DNA from 2 places in the Kosakonia sacchari SP1 genome. Region 1 is predicted to be linked to the other one. Evidence: predicted binding sites of a transcription regulator. Region 1 holds the regulator's gene; the other holds the start of a gene.
The links. Region 1 encodes LexA, which represses DNA repair genes until DNA is damaged. Its sites were predicted from a motif close to TNCTGTATGTACATACAGNA; they were not measured.

Region 1 (5,292 bases):
TACCTACGCCACAACTTGCCAGGTTTCGCTTTTTAACGACGGCGAGCAAGCACATACTGCGACAGCCCTAAGTCAGGCAAGCTTAAACAGAGGGATGCGATTAGAACGCAAAATCTGGAAGCTTGTAAGCCAAATGAATGCGGTTCGAGCTCATAGATGTGGAATCTGGGGGGTGGTACATCCTTGTACCTTCGGGCAGGGTAGCCTTTCAGAGGGTTAACACATTTGAGGGGATGTGTTGGCTACCAACGGTAATCATTACGCGTTTCCCAGTCCGTCACTTCTTTTTCCGCCTGATCTTTCGCGTAACCGTAACGTTCCTGGATTTTACCCACCAACTGATCACGTTTACCTTCAATGATCGTCATATCGTCATCGGTGAGCTTGCCCCATTTCTCTTTTACAGTACCTTTAAACTGTTTCCAGTTACCGCCGACTTCGTCTTTATTCATCATGGACTCCTTATCGTTCGGTTTAAAATGACGTTCTCGCCGTGCTGAACGTACTGATTATTGTAGTCAGGGATTCGGCATTATGAATTTTATTCGGAATCTTTAACCATCCAATAAGATAAAAGCAGCGTAAACGAGGCGAGAAAAATCGTACACAACGACGAGAAATAAAGCGGGATCAACAATCTGTAGCAGCAAACCAACTGTTGTTACGCCAGTGGCGACGCCATATCAGCGCCAGCGTCAGCCCACGCAGAGCAAGGAACACAGCGAGCGACAGCCACAAACCGTGATTACCCAAGACAGGCACGGTGAGTAGCGTAACGGCAAACCCTGCCGCCGCCAGCGCCATGCTGTTACGCATTTCGGCCGCGCGCGTCGCACCGACAAACATACCGTCCAGCAGATAACACCACACTCCCACTAACGGTAAGATGACCTGCCAAATCAGATAATGCCCGGCAAGCTGTTGCAGCGCGGGTAGCGACGTTAACAACGCGATAATTTGCTGACCCGCCAGTGCATAGACAACAGCAAAGAACAGCGCTACCAGACCGGCCTGCCGGCAAGCAGCCCGCCAGATATGCATCAATTGGCTGCTGTCTCTGGCACCGTAAGCCTGCCCGGAGTGGGCTTCAACCGCATACGCGAAACCATCCAGCGCATAGGCGGTAAAGGTCAAAAACATCATCAGCACCGCGTTTGCCGCCACCGTCTCATCCCCGAGTCGGGCGCCAAACACCGTTATCGAACCAAAGCAGAGTTGCAGCAGCAGCGAACGCAGCATGATATCGCGGTTCAGCGCCAGCAAACGCCGCACGCCGCCGCGCCATGCATTTTTCAGTGTCAGTAATGGAATGCCGCGCATCACCAGTACGTGTCGCACCATCCATAAGCCAATGGCGAAGGTGGCATATTCCGCGATGACCGTGGCAAGTGCTGCACCTTGCACATTCATATGCAGCCCCATGACCAACCACAGATCGAGCACGATATTGAGCAGGTTCCCCACCACCAACAATATCACGGGTGCGCGCGCATACTGCACGCCGAGCAACCAACCGAGCAATACCAGATTGCCCAGCGAAGCGGGTGCGCTCAACCAGCGGATATCCAGGAACCGTCGAGCCTGTTCCAGCACCGCCTCGCTGCCGCCGGTGATATGCAGCGCCAGATCGATAAGTGGCGTGCGCAGCAGAGTAATTAACACACCGGCTCCAAGCGCCAGCAGCAAAGGCTGGACTAACGCCCGCGCCAGCGCGGGCGCATTCTTCGCGCCGAACGCCTGAGCTGTTAGCCCGGTGGTGCTCATGCGCAAAAAAAGCAGCAGCATAAAGAGGAAACTGGTCGCCGTTGCGCCAATCGCTACGCCGCCCAGGTAAACCGGGCTGTCCAGATGCCCCACTACCGCCGTATCCACCAGCCCCAGCAACGGGACGGTGATATTCGAGAAGATCATCGGCAGCGCAAGCCGCCAGAGCGCTTTGTCGGATGCGGTTAGCAGAGGCATGGTATGAATGTGAACATTAGTGAGGGAAAAGTAGAGATCGCTGCGGAACCTGAATCAGCCCCGCAGCAGAGCGAATGTGCGTTACAGCCACGCGCCATTACGAATGACACCGACCGCTAACCCTTCGATGGTGAAGTTTTGATCGCGCAGATCGACGACGATCGGCGAAAACTCGCTGTTTTCAGGCAACAGTTCGACCGTGTTACCCTGTTTTTTCAGACGTTTGACCGTCACTTCGTCTTCAATACGCGCAACAACAACCTGGCCGTTACGTACATCCTGCGTTTTGTGCACCGCCAGCAGATCGCCATCCATAATGCCAATGTCACGCATCGACATGCCGCTAACGCGCAGAAGGAAATCTGCGTGAGGTTTAAAGAGGCTCGGATCGACCTGGTAATGGCCTTCGATATGCTGCTGCGCCAGCAGCGGCTCACCCGCAGCGACGCGACCAATCAGCGGCAAACCAATATCGTCCTCTTCTTCTTCAAGCAACAGGCGAAGACCGCGTGATGCGCCAGATACGATTTCGATAACCCCTTTGCGCGCCAGCGCTTTGAGGTGTTCTTCCGCCGCATTTGGGGAACGGAACCCCAATTGCTGTGCGATTTCCGCACGCGTTGGTGGCATACCGGTTTGAGTGATGCGATCGCGAATAAGATCGAACACCTCTTGCTGCCTGGCCGTTAATGCTTTCATCCCGCCCCCTGGGTGTATATACAGTTATGCTGTGAGTATATACAGCTAAAGGCGATTTTGGAACCAAATTTAAGCAAAAAACCATGGCGTTATCGAATTCTGGAAGCGTTATCCAAAATGTGACCAGAGTAATGCGATCCAGGTAAACATTGCCAGCAGGATGGACATCAGCACCGCCGCCGACCCCATATCCTTCGCCCGCCCGGAAAGTTCATGGAATTCCGAACCAATACGGTCTACTACGGCTTCGATGGCACTGTTCAGAATTTCGACAATCATTACCAGCGTCACAGAACCAATCAGCAGTACGCGCGTCATGGTGTCAATATCGAGCCAGCAAGCGATTATAATTGCCAGGATAACCGCAACGGATTCCTGACGAAATGCCGCTTCATTAATCCAGGCGGCGCGAACGCCTTTCCAGGAATATCCAGCGGCTTTAATGATCCGGGTGAAACCGGTAGTATTATTAGCCATTTAAAAGAACCTTTTTATTAAATTGGCGTCAATGTCTCAGCAAGCGCGCAGCGGTACAACAGAAATTATGTGCGCTTTCTGATATTCTTGCGGCGCAATGGCACTATTAACCAGAGGCTTTACATCCTTTATGTCCGGCTGGCCACGAATTTACTACAAATTACTGAATTTACCATTAAGCGTGCTGGTAAAAAGTAAATCGATCCCCGCAGAACCTGCACAGGAACTGGGTCTCGATACATCACGCCCCATCATGTACGTGCTGCCTTATAACTCAAAGGCTGACTTACTGACTTTACGCGCGCAATGTCTGGCGCATGAGCTGCCCGATCCCCTGGAACCGCTGGAAATCGACGGCGCGTTGCTGCCGCGTTTCGTGTTTATCCACGGCGGCCCGCGCGTGTTCACCTATTACGCGCCGAAAGAAGAGTCGATCAAGCTGTTCCACGACTACCTGGATTTACACCGCAGCCATCCCGATTTGGATGTGCAAATGGTGCCAGTATCGGTGATGTTTGGCCGTTCGCCCGGGCGCGAAAAAGGCGAAATTAACCCGCCGCTGCGCATGCTGAACGGCATCCAGAAATTTTTTGCTGTTTCCTGGCTTGGCCGCGACAGCTTTGTGCGTTTCTCACCACCGGTTTCGCTGCGCCGTATGGCGACCGAGCACGGCACCGATAAAATTATCGCGCAGAAACTGGCGCGCGTGGCGCGTATGCACTTTGCCCGCCAGCGTCTGGCCGCAGTAGGCCCGCGCCTGCCGGCGCGTCAGGATTTATTTAACAAATTGCTCTCTTCAAAGGCGATTGCCCGCGCCGTTGAAGATGAAGCGCGCAGCAAAAAGATCTCCCATGATAAGGCGCAGCAAAACGCCATCGCGCTGATGGAAGAGATTGCCGCGAACTTCTCCTACGAGATGATCCGCCTGACTGACCGCATTCTGGGTTTTACCTGGAACCGTCTCTACCAGGGCATTAACGTGCATAATGCCGAGCGCGTACGTCAGCTGGCGCACGACGGCCACGAAATTGTCTATGTGCCCTGCCATCGCAGCCATATGGACTACCTGTTACTCTCCTATGTGCTCTATCACCAGGGGCTGGTGCCGCCGCATATCGCTGCTGGTATCAACCTGAATTTCTGGCCTGCCGGGCCGATTTTCCGCCGGCTGGGCGCTTTCTTTATTCGCCGGACATTTAAAGGCAACAAGCTTTATTCCACCGTGTTCCGTGAATATCTGGGTGAGCTGTTCAGCCGCGGTTATTCGGTGGAGTACTTCGTTGAGGGTGGACGTTCGCGCACCGGGCGTTTGCTGGATCCGAAAACCGGTACGCTGTCGATGACCATCCAGGCGATGCTACGCGGCGGTACGCGCCCCATCACGCTGGTACCGATTTACATCGGGTATGAACACGTGATGGAAGTGGGTACTTACGCCAAAGAGCTGCGTGGCGCGACGAAAGAGAAAGAGAGCTTGTTGCAGATGGTGCGTGGCTTAAGCAAGCTGCGTAACCTCGGTCAGGGTTATGTGAACTTCGGCGAACCGATCCCGCTGATGAACTACCTGAATCATCATGTTCCGGAGTGGCGCGAAGCCATCGATCCGATTGAATCCATCCGCCCGGCGTGGTTAACGCCAACGGTGAACACCATTGCCGCTGACCTGATGGTGCGCATCAACAACGCCGGTGCGGCTAACGCCATGAACCTGTGTTGTACCGCGCTGCTGGCCTCCCGCCAGCGTTCACTGACGCGCGAGCAACTGACCGAGCAGTTAAGCTGTTATCTTGAGCTGATGCGCAACGTGCCTTATTCGCCAGATTCGACCACGCCTTCGGCCAGCGCCAGCGAGCTTATCGATCACGCGCTGCAGATGAACAAGTTCGAAGTCGAGAAAGACACCATCGGCGATATCATCATTCTGCCGCGTGAGCAGGCGGTGTTGATGACGTACTACCGCAACAACATTGCGCATATGCTGATGCTGCCGTCGCTGCTGGCAGCCATTGTTACTCAGCACCGCGCGATCTCCCGTAGCGAGATCCTGCGCTACGTCGAGTTACTCTACCCGATGCTGAAAGCCGAGCTGTTCCTGCGCTGGGAAAAAGCGGAGCTGGCACAAGTGCTGGAGAACCTGACGCAAGAGCTACTGCG
Region 2 (5,292 bases), 2.3 Mb from region 1:
GTCATGGATGAATAGCCATAACGCAGGCGTGATGTTTCCGGTTCCGGATTGTAAGCAAGCCAGGTGACATAGGCGGGATCGTCAAACGCGATACCGATAACTTCCCGGGTTTTGCGGTTAATCTGGCGCAAACTGGTCAGGCCGCGCTGGCGTTCTTCCACAACCAGCCAATCAGTAAACAGCGTAAACCCTTCAAGCATCACCTGCTCGCGCGCCGGTATCAGTACTTCCCAGCGCCGTTCATCGCGCACTTTGGTGCGATACAGACCGAAGTTTTTACCATCCCGATTGGATCGCAGGTAAAAAGTGTGCTGGTAGTGATCAAGGCTATATTCGTGATCTTTGCGCCTTGGCAGAAAACGCAGCGGCTGGGCGTCCGGCAGTTCGGCATCAAGGAGGAGAACTTCACTGGTGGTCGCGCTGGCGAGATGAATAGTGATGTAGTGCTGGGAAGTGGTTTTGCTCAGGCCAACATAAAAGGTCTCGTCCTGCTCTTCATACACCAGTTCATCCTGTTGCGAAGGCGTCCCTACGGTGTGTCGCCAGACCTGGTACGGCAGTAATGTTGTGGCATGTTTGCGCACATAATAGAGCGTTTCTGAATCGTTAACCCAGACAAATTCCGGCGAGACATTATCCAGCATTTCCGGATACCAGTTGCCCGTCTCAAGATTGCGAAAACGCAGACCATACTGCCTGCGGGAAAGATAATCTTCAGCAATCGCCATAATAGTATTGTCGGGCGAGACTTCCATACCGCCAAGGGTGTAGAACTCACTGTGCGACGCACGCTGGTTGGCATCCAGTAACACCGACCACTCATCCCACTCGGAACTGAGAACCGACTGACGTTGATAAATCGCATACTCGCTTCCCGGCTCGTAGATGTGCCGGTAACGGTAGCCGTTTTTGATATAAGGCGCGGAGACTTCGCGCTGCGGTATTCGCGAGATAATTTCTGCCAGCACATCGTCCTGCAACGCCTGCTGGGAGGCCATCACTTCGCGCCCGTAATCATTTTCCTGATGGAGATAATCCAGAACATCTGACTGCGAGCGCGTATCGTCCCGCAGCCAGTAATAGTTGTCGATACGCGTATCACCATGCATCGTCATGGCGTGCGGGATTTTTTTTGCTTTCGGCGACATAGCACAATTCTTATTTGGTTTTACATACCTATAAGGGTGGCAAAACCCACGCGCGATGCAAGCGAAACGTAATGTAGATCATGAGCTAAGCGCTAATTTCTGCTTTTTGAGATCCGCCTCGATATCTTCACGCACGTCTTGCGGAATTTTTAACGCGTCGCCCAGCGCGTTCAAATAACTGCGTTCCATAAAGTGATCGATATCGATAACAGCGCAACTGAGGAAGTAAACTTCCAGCGCTTCTTCTTCGTTTTGCACTCCCTGTGCCAGACGCGCGGGGTCAAGCGGCTGGTCTATGGCATTCGCTACCAGTTGCTGTCCTTGCGCTTCCACGCCCGCTTCACGCAATTGCTGTTCTATCGCCGCGCGTTCTTTATCATCAATGTGTCCGTCGCTTTTAGCGGCGAAGACCAGCGCCAGGATCAGCCGCTCAGTGCGTACATCCAGAGGCGTATTTTGCTGACCAAATTGCGGCTCGCCTTGATGCGCATCCCGGATGCGATCCTTGTACTTATTCCACAATACGCTGCCCGCAACGGCACCTCCGCCCACCAGCAAAGCGCCAGTACCATATTTCGCGAGCAGTTTACGCGATGATTTACTGGCGACCAGCAGACCCGCCAGGCCACCTAATGCACCCGGAACCAACAAATTGTTGAGCCCCTGCCCACCTGATGACGGCGTCTGAGTATCACTTTTTTGACCAAGTAACGACTGCAGTTGATTTAACCAGCTCATAGAACCCTCGCTTACCATGACAGTTGTGCGCACAGAGTAAGCGAGGGGGATGTCAGGAAGTGTCTATATCTGAAAAGAATGGGAAAATGCGGTGTTACGATTGCGGCTGATACTCCGCGGTTCCGCCTTTACAATTGATAGTCACTCGATAGTGAATGTCAGTGCTTTTCCCGCGTACGGTTAACGGCACTACCCATTTATCATCCTTGCCAGTAATCTCCTTCGGATTGACCCAGGCGACCGGATCGGCCTGCCCCAGTTTCTTTTGATCGTCAGCCCAACGGACAATGCGATTCTGCAGATAATCCCGCTTAACACTGGCGGCGATGCCGTCTGCCTTGAGTCCCTCGCACGAGGGAAATTTCACCGATTTATCCGTGGCGGCATGCACCGCAATGCTGCCTGCCAGCAAAAGCAGACCGGCGAAAACTCCTGCTATTTTCATGCTTATCTCCTGGTTTTTATCCCTTCAAAGCATGGTACAAATTGCTGGCAGTGCAAGATCAGGCGACTTTCACGCGCTTCGCTGCAGTTTTGATATCCACAGTGTCAGCCGTTTCTGAATCAGAAGAGTCAACCGATGCAGTCGCGTCTTCAGCTTCAGCACCCGGTAACTTACCGGATTTCAGGATGCTGTTAAGCGCCTCTTTTTGCTCGGCAAGCCACAACGCCATCTGATCGCGCGCGTTGTCTTCCAGATCTACCGGCCCTGTTGCAAGCCAATCACCGAGCACTTCGGCCAGATCGAGCATCTTATCGTAAGCATCGGCTTCCTTTTTGCTGGCAAAAGACATTTTTTCCTCACCTTCACGAATGACTACGTATTTAACTTCTACCGCCATGATGCAGCCTCATTTAACTGTTTATTTATACAGTATAGTAGCGCGTTGAAAAAACCACCGCAAGTGATAAAAGACAGACGCAAACGTTTTCGTTTATACTGCGCGCAAATTTTTGCTAACGGTACGATGCTATGACTCTTTTAGGAACCGCGCTGCGCCCTGCAGCAACCCGCGTGATGTTATTAGGCTCTGGCGAATTGGGCAAGGAAGTTGCCATCGAATGTCAGCGTTTGGGTATTGAAGTGATCGCCGTGGATCGCTATCCCGATGCACCTGCGATGCATGTTGCGCATCGTTCGCATGTTATCAATATGCTTGATGGCGCGGCGTTAAAAGCGCTGGTTGAACAAGAAAAACCTCACTTTATCGTGCCGGAAATCGAAGCTATCGCCACCGATATGCTGATAGAGCTGGAAGCGAAGGGTCAGCATGTCGTCCCCTGCGCTCGCGCCACCCGGCTTACGATGAATCGTGAAGGTATCCGCCGCCTGGCGGCTGAAGAGTTACAGTTGCCGACCTCCAGCTACCGCTTTGCCGACAGTGAAGCTGCATTTCAGCAAGCCGTCGCGGAGATAGGCTTGCCCTGTATTGTAAAACCGGTGATGAGCTCCTCCGGTAAAGGCCAGAGCTTTATTAAAAGCGCCGATCAGTTAGCAAGCGCCTGGGAATATGCCCAGCAAGGTGGTCGTGCCGGTGCCGGGCGCGTCATTGTTGAAGGCGTGGTCAATTTTGATTTTGAAATCACGCTGCTGACCATCAGCGCCGTCGACGGCGTACATTTCTGCGCACCGGTCGGCCATCGCCAGGAAGATGGCGACTATCGCGAATCCTGGCAACCGCAACAAATGTCGCCCCTGGCGCTGGAGCGCGCGCAAGCTATTGCCAGCAAAGTGGTGCTGGCGCTTGGCGGTTACGGTCTGTTTGGCGTTGAGCTTTTTGTGTGCGGCGATGACGTTATCTTCAGCGAAGTTTCTCCGCGCCCGCACGATACCGGCATGGTGACTCTGATTTCACAGGATCTTTCCGAGTTTGCCCTGCATGTCCGCGCGTTTCTCGGCATGCCCATTGGGGCAATTCGCCAGTATGGTCCATCTGCTTCGGCCGTGATCCTGCCGCACTTGACCAGCCAGAATGTCACCTTTGATAACGTAAACAACGCCGTCGGTGCTGGCGTGCAGTTGCGTCTGTTTGGTAAGCCGGAAATCGCGGGTTCCCGCCGTATGGGCGTCGCGCTGGCCGTGGCAGACAACGTAGAAAAAGCGGTGGAATACGCGGTTGCGGCGGCCGCGGCGGTGAAGGTCAACGGGTAATCTGCTTCTCCCTGCAGGCGGCATTGATTGCTGCCTGGATGCGTAGACAACTCTCACAGAAGTACCTGCCAGCCCCTTGAGAACTAAATCCGGGGGCAATAAACGGAGTCGCATCTTTTGATGTCCGTAGCCCTGGACGAATCAAAACCATAAAAAAGCCCGGTCGGCGTTAGCTGACTGGGCTTTTTATCAGGCAGACTTCACTTCGGACCCGCCGAAAATTACTGTTTCGCGCCTTCTACTGCTTCGCGAGCCAGTTTAGTGATGCGATCGTAGTCGCCTGCTTCCAGCGCATCGGCCGGCACCAGCCAGGAACCACCGATACATAGCACGCTTTTCAGCGCCAGATAATCACGGTAGTTAGCCGGAGAAATGCCGCCAGTCGGGCAGAAACGTACCTGCGAGAACGGACCCGCAATCGCCTGCAGCGCTTTGGTGCCGCCATTGGCTTCCGCCGGGAAGAATTTAAACTCTTTCAGACCGTAGTCCATACCCAGCATCAGTTCAGAAACGGTGCTGATCCCCGGGATCAACGGGATAGTACCTTCAGTCGCGGCTTTCAGCAGCGGCTCGGTCAGGCCAGGGCTGATAGCAAATTGTGCACCAGCAGCGGTTACTTCTGCCAGTTGCTGCGGGTTCAGCACAGTACCAGCACCGATAATCGCGTCCGGCACTTCCTTCGCGATAGCGCGAATAGCGTCGATAGCGCAAGCCGTACGCAGAGTCACTTCCAGAACGCGAACACCACCTGCAACCAGCGCTTTCGCCATCGGTACGGCGTGCTCCAGTTTATTCACTACGATTACCGGCACTACCGGCCCCGTTTTCAGGATTGCTTCTGCACTCGTTTTCCAGTTTTTCATCAGTGTTTTTCTCTCGCCAGAACTAAAATCTTGTCGTCTTAAAAAGTGATACAGGTCGCGCCCTGTTCCGCGCCGGAAAGTTTTTCCCGCAGCGCACCAAACATTTCACGCCCTGTGCCCACGCGCATCGCGCTAAGGTCAGGAATATGTGGCTGACGTGCGGCAAGAACGTTGTCATCAACCAGCAGCGTTAATTCGCCGGTCTGCCCGTTAACCCGAATCATGTCGCCATCATGCACTTTTGCCAGCAACCCACCATCATATGCTTCTGGTGTAACGTGAATTGCCGACGGCACTTTACCTGATGCTCCTGACAGCCGTCCATCAGTAACTAATGCAATTTTGAAACGGCGGTCCAATAATACACCAAGTGGCGGCATGAGTTTATGTA

Region 2: the regulator LexA is predicted to act here: its motif matches at 2,744-2,763, upstream of C813_RS32370 (YebG family protein).

The regions. Positions count from the first base shown of each region.
Region 1 is NZ_CP007215.2:4,552,349-4,557,640, forward strand. It holds gene C813_RS44485 (CsbD family protein) at 243-452, opposite strand; gene dinF (MATE family efflux transporter DinF) at 631-1,962, opposite strand; gene lexA (transcriptional repressor LexA) at 2,044-2,661, opposite strand; gene C813_RS44500 (diacylglycerol kinase) at 2,770-3,138, opposite strand; gene plsB (glycerol-3-phosphate 1-O-acyltransferase PlsB) at 3,269-5,292, shown strand, end outside.
Region 2 is NZ_CP007215.2:1,968,812-1,974,103, reverse strand. It holds gene ptrB (oligopeptidase B) at 1-1,148, opposite strand, end outside; gene C813_RS32380 (tellurite resistance TerB family protein) at 1,227-1,886, opposite strand; gene yebF (protein YebF) at 1,981-2,331, opposite strand; gene C813_RS32370 (YebG family protein) at 2,390-2,728, opposite strand; gene purT (formate-dependent phosphoribosylglycinamide formyltransferase) at 2,860-4,038, shown strand; gene kdgA (bifunctional 4-hydroxy-2-oxoglutarate aldolase/2-dehydro-3-deoxy-phosphogluconate aldolase) at 4,260-4,901, opposite strand; gene edd (phosphogluconate dehydratase) at 4,940-5,292, opposite strand, start outside.